Regions from separate parts of the Pseudarthrobacter sp. MDT1-22 genome, predicted to be linked through region 2. Evidence: riboswitches for the same ligand, from Rfam matches in the RefSeq annotation. Region 2 holds a riboswitch; each other region holds the start of a gene.

Region 1 (6,172 bases), on a different contig from region 2:
GCCCTCCGCCAGTTGGGAGCCACCATCACGGAGGTGCCCGGCGACGGCGCGTTCGGGCCGGACCTTGAGGTCATGCCCCTGAGCCAGGAGGCGCCGTCGTCACGGACGCACATTGACTGCGGCCTCGCCGGAACAGTAATGCGTTTTGTTCCGCCGCTTGCGGCGTTGCGCAACGGCGTGAGCGTTTTCGACGGCGACCCCCACGCCCGGAAGCGTCCCATGGGCACCATCATCGAGGCCCTGAAAGCCCTCGGGGTGGCCCTGACCGCGGACGACGGCGGGACCCCCTCGTCGCTGCCGTTCACCGTGGAAGGCACCGGGGAAGTCCGGGGCGGCCACCTGGTGATCGATGCCAGTGCGTCGTCACAGTTCGTCTCGGCCCTCCTGCTGGTCGGCGCCAGGTTTACCGACGGACTCCACCTGGAGCACGTGGGCAAACCGGTGCCGAGCCTGGACCACATCAACATGACCGTTGCCGTACTCCGCGGCGTCGGTGTATCAGTTGACGATTCCGTGCCCAACCACTGGGTAGTGACACCGGGCCCCATCCGCGCCTTTGACCAGCGCATTGAGCAGGACCTCTCCAACGCCGGCCCGTTCCTGGCCGCCGCGCTGGCCTCCGGCGGCACCGTCCGGATCCCGGACTGGCCCGCCGGCACCACCCAGGTGGGAGACCTCTGGCGCAGCATCCTGGCGGACATGGGCGCGGACGTCAGCCTGGCTGACGGCGTCCTGACCGTCACGGGCGGGCCAGAGATCAAGGGTGCGGATTTTGACGAAACCAGCGAACTCGCCCCTACTGTGGCGGCCCTCTGCGCCCTGGCAAGCGGACCTTCACGGCTGACCGGCATCGCGCACCTTCGCGGCCACGAGACGGACCGGTTGGCCGCGCTGGTCACAGAAATCAACCGCCTCGGCGGCGACGCGGAGGAGACCAGCGACGGCCTGGTAATCCGCCCGGCAAAGCTGCACGCCGGCGTCGTCCACAGCTACGCGGACCACAGGATGGCCACCGCCGGTGCCATCCTCGGCCTCGCGGTGCCGGGCATCGAAGTCCAGGACATCGCCACCACTGCTAAGACCATGCCGGAATTCCCGCAGATGTGGGCCGACATGCTGGCCCAGGGCGCTGCTGCCGACAAGCGCGCGGAAGGCCCCACTGGTGGCACGCAGCACTGATTCCTGGGACGAGTCCGACGTCCGGATCCGGCCCAGCAAAAAGGGCTCCCGGCCGCGCACGAAGGACCGCCCCAGCCACGACGACGCCGTCACGGGCCGCATCATCACCGTGGACCGCGGCCGGTACACCGCCGTCGTCGGCGAAGACTCGGGCGACGAGCGGATCATCATCGCAGCCAGGGCCCGCGAACTCCGCCGCTCCCCCGTGGTTGCCGGCGACTTCGTCTCCCTCGTTGGAGATGTCTCCGGCGAACCCGACACGCTGGCCCGCCTGGTCCGGATCCAGGACCGCAGGACCCTGCTGCGCCGCAGCGCCGATGACACTGATCCGATCGAGCGTGCGGTGGTGGCCAACGCCGATCAGCTGGTGGTGGTGGTGGCCGCCGCAAACCCGGAGCCGCGCACAGGCTTCATCGACCGCGCCCTGGTGGCCGCTTACGACGCCGGCATTGAGCCGCTGCTGCTCGTCACCAAGGCGGACGTCAAGGATCCGGCGGAACTGCTGTCCAACTACGAGCACCTGGACTTCCCGGTGATCATCAGCCGCACGTCGGACTCCGAAGCCTCAGGTATCGATGCCCGCTCCGACGACGGCCTCTCGGCCCGCCTGGACAGTGACGCAGTTTCGCAGCTCCGCGCGTACCTCGAGGGCAAGGTCTCGGTGATGCTGGGTCATTCCGGCGTGGGCAAGTCAACCATGGTCAATGCGCTCACCGGGGCCGAACGGGCCACCGGTGGTGTGAACGCCGTGACCGGCCGCGGCCGCCACACGTCGTCGTCGGCCCTAGCCCTGAAGCTGACCGGAGCTCCCGCCGGAAGCTGGATCATCGACACCCCTGGCATCCGTTCGTTCGGCCTGGCCCACGTGGACCCGGACCGGATCCTGCGGTCCTTCCCGGACCTGGAGCCGGGTACGGATGCCTGCGAGCGTGGCTGCAAGCACAACACCGCGGCCGTCAACTGCGGCGTGGATGCCTGGGTGTCCGCCGGCCACGCGGGCCCCACCGGCCCGGCCCGGCTCGCGTCCCTGCGACGGCTGCTGGGCACGGATCCCCGCCTGGTGGGCCAGGAAACCAAGGAACTCGGCAGCATCGGCTAGACGGGACGCCGATGTCCCCAACACTGCGGCCCTGAGACGGTAGTTTGGAACCATGATCCAACCCGCTTCGAGCTACAACGATGACTTGCGCCTTGCCCATGTGCTGGCAGATTCCGTGGATGACCAGACCATGAGCCGCTTCAAGGCACTGGACCTCCGCATCGAGACCAAGCCGGACCTGACGCCGGTAACGGACGCGGACAAGTCCGCGGAGGAAGCCATCCGCGGCCAGCTGTCCCGCTCGCGTCCGCGCGACGCCGTGCTGGGCGAGGAATTCGGCAGTTCGGGCCATGGCTCCCGCCGCTGGATCATTGATCCCATCGACGGCACCAAGAACTTTGTCCGCGGCGTCCCGGTTTGGGCCACCCTGATCGCCCTCGTGGACGAAGGCGAACCCGTGGTGGGAGTGGTCAGCGCGCCCGCGCTGGGCAAACGCTGGTGGGCCGCCAAGGGTTCCGGCGCGTACATGGGCAAGTCCCTCGCCGCCGCAACGCGGCTCCGCGTCTCCGACGTCTCCAAACTTTCGGATGCCTCCCTGTCCTACTCCAGCCTGGGCGGCTGGAAGGAACGCGGCAACCTGGATGAGTTCCTGGGCCTGACCGAGGACGTGTGGCGCACGCGCGCCTACGGCGATTTCTGGTCCTACTGCATGGTGGCCGAAGGTTCCGTGGACATCGCCTGCGAGCCCGAACTGAACCTGTACGATATGGCTGCCCTGGTGCCCATCGTAGTGGAAGCCGGCGGCCGCTTCACCTCCTTGGAGGGACAGGACGGGCCGTTCGGCGGCAACGCCCTGGCCACGAACTCCATCCTGCACTCAGAGGTGCTCAAGCGGCTGAACCCGGATCTGGACGATCTCCTCTAGGCACTTTCTTCGAATTATCGACGGCGGACGCCTCCTCAAGGGGGCGTCCGCCGTCGTATCTTCGACAAATGAGGCTGTTCCTCAAACGCGCGTAACAAAGTCCTTAACATTGGGCCGAGCTTCCTTTCTGCAGCGGCGGATGTTCTACGCTTCTTAACAGGTCACGAGTGCCAGCGCGAAACCCCGGTTTGCTGGCCGGCAACCCTCCATTCGCGGTGGGGTGCCCCGGGTGACGACCAGGCCGGTCCGGAATGGACACGGCAAGCGCGGATTCCCGTTACCGGGAGTCCTTCTAGAGTGAGGTCTCCGTGACAACTGCCACTGTCTCCCCCAACACTGTTTCTCCCAGCAACGCCGCCCCCGCCAATGCCACTGCGCTGATCCACGATGACGCCGCTATTGCAGGGCGCCCCCTCTCTGCGGTCACCGGGGCGGAAATCCAGGCACCGCTGATCCAGGGCGGCCATGTCCGGTACGCGAACCTGGACTACGGCGCATCCGCTCCCGCCCTCTCCGTCGTGTCGGCCTACCTCAACGAGATCCTGCCGTTCTACGCCAGCGTCCATCGCGGCGCCGGCTACGCGTCGCAGATCAGCACCTCCGTCTACGAGAACGCCCGGGACATCGTGCGCGACTTTGTGGGCGGGCGCCCGGACGACTCCGTCATCTTCACCCGGAACACCACCGACTCGCTGAACCTGCTGGCGGGTTGCCTGCCGGCGACGGACGGACGGCCCAATGGCGATGTCCTCTACTTGGACATCGAACACCATGCCAACCTGCTTCCGTGGCAGGGAGTCCCGCACCGCAGCGTTGTCGCCGCGGACACCATCGTGGGGACCATCGAGGTCCTCCGCGCCGAACTTGAGCAGGGCAACGTCAGCCTCCTCGCGGTCACGGGCGCCTCCAACGTCACCGGCGAGATCCTCCCGATCAAGGCCCTGGCCGCCCTCGCCCATGAGTACGGAGCGCGGATCGTGGTGGACGCCGCGCAGCTGGCGCCGCACCGGCGCATCAATATCAGCACCGACGACGTCGACTACCTCGCCTTCTCCGGGCACAAGCTCTACGCGCCGTTCGGCTCCGGCGTCCTGGTGGGCCGCACCGACTGGCTCGACGCCGGCACGCCCCACCTGGCCGGCGGCGGCGCCGTCCGCGAGGCCAGGCTCGACGGCGTCAGCTGGGCCACCGGTCCGGCCCGGCACGAGGGCGGCTCCCCCAACGTCCTCGGCGCGGCCACCCTGGCCCGCGCCACCCAGGTCATCGCGTCCCTGGACCACGACCGCTGGCACGCCCACGAGGCAGCCATCAGGTCATTCCTGGTGGAAGGGCTCGGGAAGATCGACGGCGTCACCGTGCACCAGATCTTCTCGGACACGGACGCTGAAGCGGGCACCATCGGCGTGGTGAACTTCTCCGTGGCAGGGTACGACGCCGGGCTTGTGGCCGCGTACCTGTCGGCCGAGCATGGCGTTGGCCTCCGGGACGGCCGCTTCTGCGCGCACCCGCTGCTCAAGCGCCTCGGCCTTCCCTCCGGTTCCCTGCGGGCCAGCTTCGGCGTGGGCTCACGGCTGGAGGATGCCCAGCGCCTCCTTGCCGGCCTGGAGCAACTCCGCCGGACCGGCCTGGGCTGGGACTACGTGGTGGACGCGGGCCGCTGGGTTCCGGCCAACGACTCCCGCACGTACCCTCACTGGGCTCCCAACACCCCGGGCACCGCCGGCGCAGCTCCGTGCCTTGACGACTGACTGACGCTTTCCTCCCCTGGTTCCTGACCTGACCGCTGCCTGACTGCCGCCTGCCCCAGCGGCTGCGGCCCATGCGGTAAATTCGAAGGATACCGATGGGCACAGTTGAAGGAGGCCGCACGTGGCACGGGGTGGCCCCAGACTTGAGCACGGACGCCGCCTGGAACTCGGACAGAGTTTCCAGGACGGCGGCGAACATTACCAGCGCGTACGCCCTGGCTACCCTGCCGACTCAGCGGACTGGCTGATCCCTGCCGGGGCCACGGACGCCGTGGACGTGGGCGCCGGAACCGGCAAGTTCACCGCCCTTCTGCTGGAACGCAGCCTGGCGGTTTCCGCCGTGGATCCGTCGCCGGACATGCTCGAACAGCTGCGGGCCCACTACGCGGCGGCGGACGCGACGCAGGGGACGGCAGAGGCGACGGGACTCGCTGACTCCTCGTTCGACGTCGTAAGCGTGGCGCAGGCCTGGCACTGGTGCGATCCGCTGCAGGCGAGCACCGAACTGGCGCGGATCCTGCGGCCCGGCGGAACTCTGGGGCTGATCTGGAACCAGCTGGACACGTCCGTTCCGTGGGTGCACCGGTTGTCCCGCATCATGCACGCGGGCGACGTCTACAAGCCCGGGTTCCGCCCGGTGGTGGGGCCGGAGTTTGAAGGCCTCGAGAGCCATGTGACGCGGTGGGAGGACAGCCTCAGCACGGCGGACATCATGGAACTGACGAAGTCCCGCAGCTACTACCTGCGCGCCGGCGAAGCCACGCGCGGCAAGGTCCTCGCCAACCTCGACTGGTACCTGCACGAACACCTGGGGCACGCCGCCGAAGAGGAGATCAGCCTGCCGTACCTGACTTTGACGTGGCGGGCCACGAAGGCGTGACGGGCGCTGACCACCGGGTAGGCTTGGGAACGTGAAGACCAGCGCGCCCTCCTCCTCGATCGAGGACTACGTCAAGGTCATCTACGGCTTCACGGAGTGGCAGGACAAACCCATCACGTCCTCGCAGCTCGCGCAGCGCCTGGGGGTGGCCAATTCCTCGGTCTCGGAGATGGTCCGCAAGCTCAAGGACCAGGGCCTGGTGGACCACAAGCCATACAGCGCCATCACCCTTACAGACTCCGGGGTCCGGCTGGCATTGTCCATGGTGCGCCGGCACCGGCTCATTGAGACCTACCTGGTGCAGGAGCTTGGTTACAGCTGGGACGAAGTCCACGACGAAGCCGAACTGCTGGAGCACGCGGTGTCGGACACGTTTATTGAGCGTATGGCGGCAAAACTGG
Region 2 (6,172 bases):
TGGTCCGGGCTCACCATGGCCGACGTGCGCCTCGGCCTCCAACAGACCCTGGCGGCTGCTCCCGAAACGCTGGCAACGTTGGTGATTGACGGCGTCGAGCATTATTTCGACGCCGGCGCGGAGGGCGGTTCGGAGGCCGGCAACGCCACGGCCGCGGCAGGACCGCGGATCGACCTGATCCAGTGCTACGACGAATACGTGATGGGCTATTCAGCAACGCGGCACTATCTGGGCGGCAGCGCTCCGGCGTTCCCGGTCGCCGGGGATCCGATGCATGTGGTGCTGCTGGACGGGCGGATGGCCGGCTGCTGGCGGCACACCATGTTCTCCGGCCGCTGTGAGCTGGATATCCGGCTGTCCGCTGCCGCGGACCGGGCCACGGAAGATGCCGTGCAGGACGCCGTGGACCGGTACGGGGCCTTCCTGGGGATCCCGGCCGCGCGTGTGGGCTCCGGGGTTAAGCTGGAAGGACACATATGAGAGGCGCTACACCGTGAACAGCTTGTTTTTCTGGATCATCATTCTGTCGTTCGTGATACCGATGGCGATGCGGATGTACCGGAAATCCGTGAACAAACGGAATCAGGAGCAGAGCTTTTCCGGCCGCTACCCCGAGCAGTTTCCAGGCGGCGGGCAGTACCCGGGCAGCGATCAGTACCCGGGGCCGCAGAACAAGCAGCCCCGTGACGGCTACACGCAGCAGGATTACATGAGTGGCGGCTTCCGGCAGATCATGAGCCCGCAGCCCCTGCCACCGAGCCAGCCGTTGCCGCCCATGCAGCCGATTCCTTCTGCGGATCAGCAGTTCCCGCCGTACGGCCAGCCGCAACCCAACGGCCAGCCGGTGCCGGAGCAGCGCGCGGAAGCACCGCAGCAGCCTGCCGCCCCCGGCATTCCCCTGCCGCCGTCGGGCCCGCAGGGATACCGTGCCCGCAAGCTGGCCGAACTCGACCAGCAGTACAGCAACGGCGAGCTGGCCATGGAGGACTACATGAAGCGCCGCTCCGACATCATGAACGGCTGATCGCTTAGTCAGCGCGAAAGGACACTTGAGGCCCTGATTCCAGGGCCTCAAGTGTCCTCTCGCGTTTAAGGGCAGGGGCTCAAGTGTCCCCTGGCGCTTAGATCAGGAACGTGTCTCGGAGCTGGACGCCGAGCTGGCCGATCTCGGTCAGGAAGCCGTCGTGGCCGATCGGGGCCTCAATAACGTGCACGTCCACGTCGCCCGGGAGGGCGTCAGCCAGCTCACGGGACTGGGACGGGAAGTACAGCCGGTCGCTGTCCACGGCAGCCACGAAGAACCTGGCGGTGGCCCGGCCCAAGGCCTCGTTCAGCGAGCCCCGCCCGCGGCAGACGTCGTGGCTCATCAGGGCGTCGGTGATGGCGATGTAGCTGTTGGCATCAAAGCGCCGCACCAGCTTTTTGCCCTGGTGGTCCAGGTAGCTTTCCACCTGGTAGCGGCCCCGCTCCCCCAGCGCTGCCGCCTGGAACGGCGACTCCGGGTGCTGGGCCGACCGTCCGAAGCGGCCATGGAATTCCTCGGCGGAGCGGTAGGTGATGTGCGCGATGCGCCGTGCCAGGGCCAGTCCGTCCTCCGGCAGCGGACCGCCGTAGTAGTCGCCGTTGTTAAAATTGCTGTCCTGGCGGATGGCGAGCGTCTGCGCCTGGGCGAATGCGATCTGTTCGGCGGTGCTGGCGGCACCGATCGAGATAACGGCGCACCGCTGAACCCGTTCCGGATAGGTGACCGCCCATTCCAGGGCCCGCGCGCCGCCCATGGAACCGCCCAGCACGGCGTACCAGCTCGGGATTCCCAGCTGGTCAGCCAGCCTGGCCTCGGCCGCGGTGGTGTCCCGCAGCGTTACCAACGGAAAGCGGGACCCCCACGGCTTGCCGTCCGGGGCATCCGAGGACGGCCCAGTGGAGCCGTAGCAGCCGCCCACGATGTTGATGGAGACCACAAAGAACCGGTCCGTGTCCACCGGCGCACCCGGCCCGGCCAGCTGTTCCCACCAGCCGGGCTCGTCGCTGTCGCCGCGCGTCACGTGTGTGCTTCCGGTCAGGGCGTGCTCAATCAGGACGGCGTTGGAGCCGTCCGCGTTGAGGGTTCCCCACGTTTCATAGCCGAGGGTGACTTCCGGGAGGTATCCGCCGGCTTCGAGCTCGAGTCCGCCGATACTGGCGTAACGGACCACACCGTTCCCGGGTTCTGCGGTACGGGAAATCGTAATCGTCATGGAAGGACCTTTTCTACGCGCTTGCCCACCGTCAATTGACCGGCAGGCCAGGTCCTCACCCGGGGCACCCCGCCGCAAAAGAGGGTTGCCGGCCAGCAAGCCGGGGCTGTCGCTGGCACTCATGACCTGCTTCGAGTGTACGAACAGCCCCGGTCTATTGCTAAGCGTGTGACTGGTTGTGACTTCGCGGGAGCCCTACTGCGGCTGGCCTGCCGCGTCTTTGTTGGGCTCCGCCGCACCCTTGGCCGCCCGGAAATGTCCACTCCTGACGCATCAGGATTCCGGTAAGGCTACCCTTAGCTGAGAGCCGGATCACAAAGTGCCAAGATGATGGCATGCGCATGGATCACGTCTCTTACGCCTGTGAACAAGATGGCCTCGTTGCCACCACCGAACGTATCTCGTCCGCCCTTGGCGTTGAAGCCGTGAAGGGTGGCGTGCACCCCCGGTTTGGAACCCGGAACATGATTATTCCCCTCGCGGGCCATAAATACCTGGAAGTCGTGGAGGTCCTGAACCACCCGGCATCGGACAAGGCTCCCTTCGGGCAGGCTGTCCGGGCCCGATCCGAAGCCGGCGGCGGCTGGATGGGCTGGTGCGTCGAGGTGGACGACCTCGCTCCGTTCGAAGACCGCCTGGGCCGTGCCGCCGTCAACGGCAACCGCAAGTTCCCGGACGGCCGCGAGCTGGTCTGGAAGCAGATCGGCATCCTGGGCCTGATCGCGGACCCTCAGGTCCCGTACATGCTCAAGTGGGAGGGTGACCCCGCCTTGCACCCGTCCAACGCCTATGAGAGCAACGTCAAGATGAGCTGCCTGACCATAGCCGGTTCCGCCGAACGCGTGACGGAATGGCTGGGCGAGCCCGTCGAGAAGCCGCTGGAGGATGTGGCCGTTGACTGGGTGGCTCCGCATGGAACCCCGGGCATCCTGTCAGTAACCTTCGAAACCGCTACCGGAGCAGTCACCATCTGATTGCACGTTCAATAGCTTCGGCCGCCATCAGCGGGTGCCAATGATGCCACCCACCGATGGCGGCCGAATCCCTTTTAAGCTGGACCTGAGCCGGACAAACCCCCTTAGCCCAGGCCCACAGCCCTGCCAAAGAGGCTGAAGCCAACGAAGGCAACGATGTCCAGCAGCGCGTGTGCGATAACCAGCGGCATCACCCGTTTGGTCTTTGTGTAGAGCCAGGCGAAGACCACACCCATCACTGCGTTGCCGATGAACGGCCCGAAGCCCTGATAAAGGTGGTAGCTGCCGCGGAGCATCGAGCTAGTGAAGATGGCCAGGGGCATGCTCCAGCCGAACTTGCCGAAGCGGTCCAGGAGGTAGCCCACCACAATGACTTCTTCCACGATGGCGTGCCGCAGCGCGGACAGGATCAGGACGGGAACCGTCCACCAGTATGAGTCGAGCGCGCTGGGGATGATGGCGGTGGTGATCCCCAGGGCACGTCCCGCTGCGTAGAGGCCCAGCGACGGGATCCCGATCAGCGCCGCGAGGCCAAAGCCCTGCAGCAGGTCACGGCCCGGCCGGGCGAAGTTGAACCCCAGCTTCCGGAAGGCGGACCAGCCTTGGGGGCTCACTCCGGCGCCGGATTGCCGCTGGTCCGTAAGGAAGTAGATGACCAGCAGCACGGGCACGAGGGCGAAAATGATGTCCAGCAGCTGGTAGGTGAGATCGAAGTATTCGCGGGGGCTCTGTGACCGGTTCAGCGTGGACGTGCCTTCGGCCAGCGGTGCATGCGTCATCTTGTCCAGCAGCTGCACCACCGAGTAGACGGCGGACTGCCCCAGGGACAGACCCAGCACAATCCAGACTTCAATCCGCAGCCGACGGCGGGAGGGAACCAACATGGTTCCATCTTGCCTGTAGTTTCTGGTTCTTCGCTGATTCGGGGGTGGCCAGCTCGCCGGGGCTGACCAAAGTGAGAGAGCGTCCGCCGAAAACGCACCAAAAGTGAGAGAGCATCCTCGGGGCGGCACCTATGCTTGGGGCTTATGAGCGCGCCAGGGAAAATCTTCATGATCCGGCACGGCCAGTCCGCGGCCAATGTCGATACGTCCATCTACAACAGGGTCCCGGACTACCGGATTCCGTTGACTCCCCTGGGCCTGGCGCAGGCCACGGCGGCCGGCGAACGGATCCGCCGCGAGCTGGACGGCCGCCAGGTCTGCGTTTATGTATCGCCGTACCTGCGGGCGCACCAGACCCTGGAGGCACTCAACCTTGGCAGCCTCACGGAACGGGTGATCGAAGAGCCACGCCTCCGTGAGCAGGACTGGGCCAATTTTCAGATCACCGGCGATATCGAGGACCAGAAGGAACTCCGCAACGCCTACGGCCATTTCTTCTACCGGTTCCGGGAAGGCGAATCCGGCTCCGACGTCTACGACCGGATCTCGTCGTTCATGGAGACGCTGTATCGCCACTGGTCTAAGCCGGACTACGCCCCCAACACCTTGCTGGTGACCCACGGGCTCACCATGCGGCTGTTCTGCATGCGCTGGTTCCACTGGTCGGTGGAGTATTTCGAATCACTCAACAACCCGGACAATGCCGCGGTGCGGACCCTTCTGCGCACCGACCTGGGCAAGTACGAACTCGATATTCCGTTCAGCCAGTGGGTGGACCGCCGGGTGGACGAGACCGTCCTGGATGCGCCGCCGATGATCTTTTAGGGGTTGTTGCTGGTCACTTAGTGCGGAGCCACGATCACTTCGGTGCCGTTGGCTTCGAACGCTGCCTTGTCCTCCGCGGAGATACCGGAGTCGGTGATCAGGCGGTTGAACGCGTAGCCGTCCATGGTGGCGAAGGCTCTGACGCCAACTTTGGAGGAGTCGGCCAGGACATAGGAAACCCGGGCCCGGCTGGCCAGCAGGGCATTCACTGACGCTTCACCCTCCCCCGTGTTGGTGGGGCCTACCTCGGGGTCGATGCCATTGACGCCGATGAAGGCGATGTCCATGACCACCTTTTGCATGATGATGTCGGTGTACGGGCCCACCAGTTCGTAGGAGCGGGGGTTCAGGATGCCGCCGGTCACCATGACTTTGATGTTGGGGCGGACAGCCAACTGCGCAGCGATATTGATGGCGTTGGTAACCACCGTCAGGGTGGGCTGGTTGGCGGGAGCGTTGAGGTCCTCCCGCGTTGCCAGGATCTGCGCGAGGGCCGTGCTGGTGGTGCCGCCGCAAAGCCCGATCACCGCGCCGGGTGAAATGAGCGCCGAAGCCGCCTGGGCAATCTGTTCCTTGGCTTCGGCGTGGTCGTCACGGTTGTACCGGCCGGGGAGGTCGTACGCCAGGGCGCCGGTGGTGGCTCCGCCCCGGGTGCGGGTCAGCAGCCGTCGCTTGGCCAGGCTGTCCAGATCACGCCGTGCCGTGGCCGGCGATACACCCAGCGTGCCCACGATTTCTTCCACCTCCACCTGGCCGGTTTTGGCGAGGATATCGAGGATGGCCGTCAAGCGGTCAGTGCGGGTCATGGGGGCCTCTCAGCGATCAAACAGTCACCAATATATGACGTTATCTGATCATAACAGGCACAAATGATCACCGCGCAATCACTAAGTGAGACTGTACTTAGCGTGCCCGCGCACCGGCCCGCCACACACCGTACGTCAGCGGCATGCCCGGGCGGTAGGCGAGGTGCGTGGCGGAGGGGGCGTTGAGCATGTGCAGGTCCGCCCGGTGCCCGACGGCGAGCGAACCCACAGCCCGTACGCCGTCGGCGTCGTGCCCTGCCTCCCGGTGCAGCGCCAGCGCGCCTCCATAGGTTCCGGCACGCACCGCTTCATGGACGCTCAGGCGCATCTGCAGCACGGCAGTCGCCACGTTAAAAGCCATGGAACTGGTGTATGAGGTACCCGGGTTGCAGTTGGAGGCCAGCGCCACCTGCACCCCGGCGTCCAACAGTTCGCGCCCCGGGGCC
Region 3 (6,172 bases), on a different contig from region 2:
TAATGAAGATGTTCCAGTTCGAGCAGCTCCGGACCTTCGCGGCCGTCGTGGACGAGGGGACGCTCGAGGCGGCGGCCCGCAGCCTGTACGTCACGCCGTCGGCCATTTCCCAGCGGCTCAAGGCGATGGAGGACGCGGCCGGCCAGATCCTGTTGCAGCGCACCAACCCCGTCCGCCCCACCACCGCCGGAGAAGCCATCCTGCGGTTCGCCCGGCAGGTCCGGCTGCTCGAATGGGACGCCCAGCAGGAGCTCGGCGGGAGCCGGGACCGCCCGACGGCGCCCATCCCCTTGGTGGTGAACGCGGACTCACTCTCCACCTGGTTCATGCCTGCGCTGGCAAGTCTTCCGCCGGACCTCGGCGCGTGCTTCGAACTGCGCAGGGAGGATGAGCAGCATTCCACCCAGCTCCTGCGGACCGGATCGGTGATGGCCGCGGTAACCGCAACGCCGGAACCGGTCCAGGGCTGCAGCGTGGAACCACTGGGTTCCCTGCGGTACCGTGCGGTGGCAAGTCCCGGCTACCTCCGGCGCTGGTGGCCCGACGGGCCGGAACTTGTTGCAGGGAGCCAGGCCCCGGTGGTGGACTTTGACCGAAAGGATGACCTGCAGGACGGGTACTTCCGCACGATGACCGGCGCGGAACTGACCGCGCCGCGGCACTATGTGCCGTCGTCGGCCGAGTTCGCCCAGGCCATCCGGCTGGGACTGGGATGGGGGCTGCTGCCGGAGCAACAGTGCCTGGCAGACCTCCGCAGCGGCGCCCTCGTGGAGCTGGCCTCCGCGAGCCCCGTTGACGTGTCCTTGTACTGGCAGCGCTGGAAAATCGACTCCCCGGTGCTCAACCAGCTGACCGCCGCGGTCCGGGAGACGGCCTCCCGGCAGCTGCGCCAGCCACTCGCCTGAGCCGGCGTTTGCCTCACGCGTCATTCGCCTGGCCCGGCCCCGACAGGAGATGCGTCCGGCAACGCGGCATGCCATACTCAGGCCGTGACGTCGTTGTACTCATTCCGGGCCGAACTGTGGCGCTATCCCGACGAATCCGGCTGGCACTTCCTTACCCTCCCTGTCGAGGTCGCCGACGACCTCCGGGAAGAGGCCGCGGTGTTCCGGAGGGGCTTCGGCTCGGTCAAAGTCACGGCGGAAATCTCCGGCTACAGCTGGCAGACCTCGGTCTTCCCGGACAGCAAGAGCAGCTCCTACCTGCTGCCCGTCAAGAAGGCCGCCAGGGATGCGGCAGGCATCAGCGACGGGGATGACGTGGCAGTCCGGCTCGCCATGCACGGCGAAGGCGAAGCACGTACCGGGGAACAGACAAGCGGTACTGGCTGAACTCCACCGGGAACGACGCCGCCAGGATCTCTTCTTCTCCAAGCACCCCGCGGTGCACTGCCACGGAAGCCACCGGGAGGGCCGCCACCGTCCAGGCATCATCGCGCAGCAGCCCAATTCCCAGGTGCGCCAGGGCCCAGCCCACGTACATCGGGTTCCGCGAGTGCGCATAGGGCCCGGCGGTTAGCAACGCATCTGGCCGGGACAACCCGGTGTTCCGGGCAGCCAGCAACGCCCAGCTGACGATTGCGCTACCCGTCGCCAACGATGCAGCGCCGATGGTCCGTACCAGAAAGTGTGGCCCGCCGAGCCGGAGCGGCATCAAACGCTGAAGGACCACGCCGACGGCGATTCCCGCCAGGTTCTGCTCGGGCAGCGGGATGTTGGAAAGCAGCCGGCCCCAGTCCGGGGGTGTATTCATATGGTCTTCCCCGCCTCAAAGCTCGAAGGGACAGTTGAGGCTCCAAAAGACGCAAGAAACAGGGCCTCAACTGTCCCTTCGCGCCACCCGTTCGCACGCATGAGATCTGCGCCGATCAGATGTGCTTCAGGGCCTGCTCCAGGTCGCCGATGAGGTCGTCCACGTCCTCCAGGCCCACGGACAGCCGCACCACGCCATCGCTGAGCCCGATCGCGGCGCGGCCCTCGGGGCCCATGGCGCGGTGCGTCGTGGTGGCCGGATGGGTGATGAGGGACTTCGCGTCGCCCAGGTTGTTGGAGATGTCGATGATCCGCAAGGCGTCCAGCAGCGCAAAGGCGGCTTCCTTGCCGGAGCGGCCACCCGTCGTCGCAAGTTCCAACGTGAGGACGGTGCCGCCGGCCTTCATCTGCTTGGCGGCGAGCTCGTACTGCGGGTGAGACTTCAGCAGCGGGTACTTGACCCAGCTGACGGCCGGCTGCTGTTCGAGCCATTCGGCCAGCCGCAGCGCGGACGCGGAGGAGTGGTTCACGCGCAGCGCCATCGTTTCGAGACCCTTGGTGAGCACCCAGGCGTTGAACGCGGAGAGGGCCGGGCCGGTGTGCCGCATGAGCTGCTTGACCGGGCCGTCGATGAACTCCTTGGTGCCCAGGATGGCGCCGCCCAGGACACGTCCCTGGCCGTCGATGTGCTTTGTGCCGGAGTACACAATCACGTCCGCACCCAGCTGGCCGCAGCGCTGCAGCAGGGGAGTGGCAAAGACATTGTCGACGACGACGGTGGCCCCGGCGGCGTGTGCCAGCTCGCTGACCGCGGCGATGTCCACGATTTCCTGCATCGGGTTGGAGGGCGACTCGAAGAACACGGCCGTGGTGGGCTCCGACAGCGCGACGCGCCATTGCTCAAGATCCGGGCCGTCAACAAACACGGTTTCCACGCCCCAGCGCGGCAGGATCTCGTTCAGGATCACAAAGCAGGAGCCGAACAGCGATCGCGCGGCAACCACCCGGTCCCCGGCCGCCAGCAGGGCGCCCAGTGCGGTGAACACGGCTGACATGCCCGACGCCGTCGCAAAGCACGCTTCGGTGCCCTCAAGCAGGCGGAGGCGTTCCTGGAATGTGGCTACGGACGGGTTGCCGTACCGGGAGTAGACGAAGCGTTCGTCCTCGCCGGTGAAGGCGCGCTCGGCGGCGGCAGCGGACTCGTAGACGAAGCCCGAGTTCAGGAAGACCGGCTCGGTGGTCTCCTGGAAGTTGGTGCGGTCCAGCCCGCCGCGCACCGCCTGCGTCTCGGCGCTCCAGCTGGCGGCGTCTGGGTTGAAGGTCACTTGGCTATTCCCAGATTGGTGGGCAGGCCGCGGTTCTTCCAGCCGTTGACGGTGCGCTCGCCGTAGCGGTCCGGCTCGCCCTCGAAACCCTCCAGGACGTTGTAGGAGGTGAAACCGGCCTGCGTCGCGGCGATGGCGGCGGCGATGGAGCGCTGGCCCGAGCGGCAGAGGAACACCAGTTCAGTGCCGTCGTCCACCGGGGCCTGCTGCGTCAGGTCGGTGATGAAATCCCGGTTCGGGATGCCACCCGGGAACGTCCACGGGATGAACAGGGGATCGTTGTCCGTGGCCTTCGTGTCCGGGATGCCGATGTGGGCCCATTCACCTTCGGTCCGGACATCCACCAGAATGGCGCCCTGTTCGAGTTTGGCCCAGGCCTGCTGCGGGGTGAGGTCTCCGGCGTAGCTCATGCGTGGCCCTCGCCGTCGAAATCGAGGTCATCCACGGCGGAGGCGACGGCCGCATCAGCGGTGGCGATGGCCGACGGGAGGATGAGTGCCTGGGCCACAATCACCTGGCCGCCGTTGGACGTCGCGGCCGGGCTTCCGTGCAGGACATACCCTTCGGCCAGGGCAGTGGAAATCCGTTCACAGAAAGACCTGTCATCCGGCCCGGTGACAAGCCGGTACGACAGTTTCTCTTCAGGGGCGGGGGCGGGGGCGGGTGCGTCAGACACGACGGAACTCCTTCTTTCACGCTTGCAGCTCGAATGGGTCGATATGCCGAGTATTCACCTGAGGCACCCCGCCGCGAAAGGGAGGGTTGCCGACCGGCCAGTCAGGGCTTGGCGCCGGTTCTCATTACTCCCCAAAAACGTAACATCCGGCCCGCCCGGCCGCACCGCCGCCGACGTCATGTTCCGTAATCAACGCGTTTTTCGTAATCCCGCCGTGCTTCCGTAACGCCGGCGCTGACGGGACAATCGGGTCATGGGGAACTTTCGAGGGCGTTCATTGACGGGCGCCTGGGCACGCGTATTGGCTGTGACGCTGTGCGCTGTGCGCCGTGCCGGTGCTGGTGGGGGTGACAAGCTGCCGGAACATTTTCGCACCGCCGCCCTGCATGCCGCCCGAGTTTTCCGTCTCGCCTGCCGCCGCCAAACCCGGCGACCAGGTCACCGTCAGCGCCCCGGATACCACTTGCGATGCCCGCTATGGCACCAACGCACAGGTCCAGGTGACGGTCAAGGATGCGGCCGGTACCGCGGTGTTTGAAGAGCTCGCTCCCATGTCCGACGACGGCGGCTTCACTTTCGTGTTCACCGTCCCGGCTGGCGTGGCTCCCGGGAAGGCCGGGGTTACCGCTTACCCGTACAACCTGGACTGGTGCGGCGACACAGGGGTGAACAACCGGGCGGCTCAGGGGCAACCGGAACTGGTCCGGGTTTCGTGCGCGGAACGCTTGGTGCCGCTGGTGATCCTTGGACCCGGAGGCTGAACCTGGCGTCAGGCTTTGAGGATCAGGGCGTCGCCCTGGCCGCCGCCGCCGCACAACGCAACCACGCCTGTCCCGCCGCCGCGCCGGTTCAGCGCGAGTGCCTGATGCAGGACCAGGCGGGCCCCCGAGGCGCCCACCGGGTGGCCCAGGGCGATGGCGCCGCCGTCTGCGTTGATCCTGTCCGCGTCGATCCCCAGGTCCGTGGCGGACTGCAGCACCACCGAGGCGAAGGCTTCGTTGATCTCAATGAGGTCCACGTCGTCAATGGTCAGCCCTTCGAGTTTCAGGGCTCGCTCAATGGCGCGGGACGGCTGGGAATGCAGGGATCCATCCGGTCCGGCGGTCTGGCCGTGGCTGCCGATTTCCGCGATCCAGCTGAGGCCGGCCGCTTCCGCAGCTGCCTTGCTGGCCACTACCACTGCTGCGGCTCCGTCTGACAGCGGGGAGGCAGAACCGGCGGTGATGGTGGCCGCCGGATCCTTGGAGAAGGCGGGCTTCAGTGCCGCCAGCGTCTCGATGGTGGTGCCGGCGCGGATGCCTTCGTCGGCATCAATCACGACGGCGGGTCCCCGGCGCTGCGGGACCTCCACCGGAGCGATCTCCTCAGCCAGGATGCCGGCCGCCCGGGCGGCCTCCGCCCGCTGGTGCGAAAGGGCGGCGACGGCGTCCTGGTCCTCGCGGCTGATGCCCAGGCGGGCGTTCCCGGCGTCGGTGGCGGAGCCCATCAGTTCGCCTGAGACGGGGTCCTGCAGGCCGTCAAAGTTCAGTGAATCCAGCAGCGGCGCATCGCCGATGGCCACGCCGCCGCGGAGCCGGGGCAGCAGGTGCGGGGCGTTGGTCATGGATTCCTGGCCCGCCGCCACAATGAAATCAGCCTCGCCGGCGCGGATCATCCGGGCGGCATCGATCACCGCGGTGAGGCCGGACAGGCACAGTTTGTTGATGGTTACGGTGGGCACGTCCCAGCCGATGCCCGCGGCGAGGCTGGCCTGCCGGGCGGGTCCCTGGCCAGCACCCGCCTGGATAACCTGGCCTACGATGACGGCCTGGATCTGTTCCGGCGCCACACCGGACCGTTCCAGAGCGTTCCGGATGGCGTGGGCACCCAGTTCGCTGGAGGTGAGCCCGGAGAGGCCGCCGCGGAACTTGCCGAAGGGGGTCCGTGCGCCGCCCAGGATGACGGGGATGTGAGCGTCGGTGCTCATGGGGTGCCTTTCGATTGCGGATTCAAGAGTGCTTGGGGCCAGCTTAGGCGAACCGTGAGGGCCGGTGAGGTGGCGCAGGCGCTGTGGATTCGGCCGCGATCGCGTCAGCCGTGGAGGAGCAGTTGGTGGAGTAGGTGGTCCTGCCAGCGGCCGGCGATCTTCAGGTACTGCGGCGCCACGCCGATTTCCCGAAACCCGGCGCGTTTGAGGATCTTGCGTGAGCGCTCATTGTCGAGCAGCGTTGCCGCCTGGACCCGGTGGAGGCCCAGTTCTGTCCGGGCATGGTCAGTGGCGAAGCGGACCGCCGCAGATCCGATGCCCCGCCGGTTGAGGGTGGAATCAACCCAGTACCCGAGGTTGGCGTTGAGGAACGGCCCGCGGACGATGCCGGTGAGGGTGACGGCGCCGACGATGCAAGCGGGATCGTTGTGGTCCACCAGCACCCACGGAACTT

Evidence for each region. A riboswitch is a leader RNA that binds a small molecule or an ion and turns the genes downstream of it on or off. The one in region 2 is predicted to bind S-adenosylmethionine.
Region 1: it holds a riboswitch for S-adenosylmethionine, as region 2 does, so the genes downstream of both, ACX80M_RS04515 (aminotransferase class V-fold PLP-dependent enzyme) here and metX (homoserine O-acetyltransferase MetX) in region 2, are expected to answer to the same signal.
Region 3: it holds a riboswitch for S-adenosylmethionine, as region 2 does, so the genes downstream of both, ACX80M_RS13135 (DUF1737 domain-containing protein) here and metX (homoserine O-acetyltransferase MetX) in region 2, are expected to answer to the same signal.

What each region holds. Positions count from the first base shown of each region.
Region 1 is NZ_JBTNDK010000003.1:245,747-251,918, forward strand. It holds gene aroA (3-phosphoshikimate 1-carboxyvinyltransferase) at 1-1,179, shown strand, start outside; gene rsgA (ribosome small subunit-dependent GTPase A) at 1,163-2,278, shown strand; gene hisN (histidinol-phosphatase) at 2,331-3,143, shown strand; SAM riboswitch class IV at 3,303-3,416, shown strand; gene ACX80M_RS04515 (aminotransferase class V-fold PLP-dependent enzyme) at 3,452-4,891, shown strand; gene ACX80M_RS04520 (class I SAM-dependent methyltransferase) at 5,013-5,771, shown strand; gene ACX80M_RS04525 (metal-dependent transcriptional regulator) at 5,803-6,172, shown strand, end outside.
Region 2 is NZ_JBTNDK010000004.1:89,891-96,062, forward strand. It holds gene ACX80M_RS05085 (winged helix DNA-binding domain-containing protein) at 1-480, shown strand, start outside; gene ACX80M_RS05090 (hypothetical protein) at 494-1,024, shown strand; gene metX (homoserine O-acetyltransferase MetX) at 1,122-2,237, opposite strand; SAM riboswitch class IV at 2,250-2,364, opposite strand; gene ACX80M_RS05100 (VOC family protein) at 2,573-3,211, shown strand; gene ACX80M_RS05105 (CPBP family intramembrane glutamic endopeptidase) at 3,316-4,095, opposite strand; gene ACX80M_RS05110 (histidine phosphatase family protein) at 4,264-4,920, shown strand; gene ACX80M_RS05115 (DeoR/GlpR family DNA-binding transcription regulator) at 4,938-5,726, opposite strand; gene hutI (imidazolonepropionase) at 5,824-6,172, opposite strand, start outside.
Region 3 is NZ_JBTNDK010000015.1:65,510-71,681, forward strand. It holds gene ACX80M_RS13110 (LysR family transcriptional regulator ArgP) at 3-905, shown strand; gene ACX80M_RS13115 (DUF1905 domain-containing protein) at 990-1,331, shown strand; gene ACX80M_RS13120 (methyltransferase family protein) at 1,243-1,752, opposite strand; gene ACX80M_RS13125 (O-succinylhomoserine sulfhydrylase) at 1,868-3,076, opposite strand; gene ACX80M_RS13130 (rhodanese-like domain-containing protein) at 3,073-3,486, opposite strand; gene ACX80M_RS13135 (DUF1737 domain-containing protein) at 3,483-3,752, opposite strand; SAM riboswitch class IV at 3,766-3,881, opposite strand; gene ACX80M_RS13140 (hypothetical protein) at 4,139-4,513, shown strand; gene ACX80M_RS13145 (acetyl-CoA C-acetyltransferase) at 4,522-5,718, opposite strand; gene ACX80M_RS13150 (GNAT family N-acetyltransferase) at 5,823-6,172, opposite strand, start outside.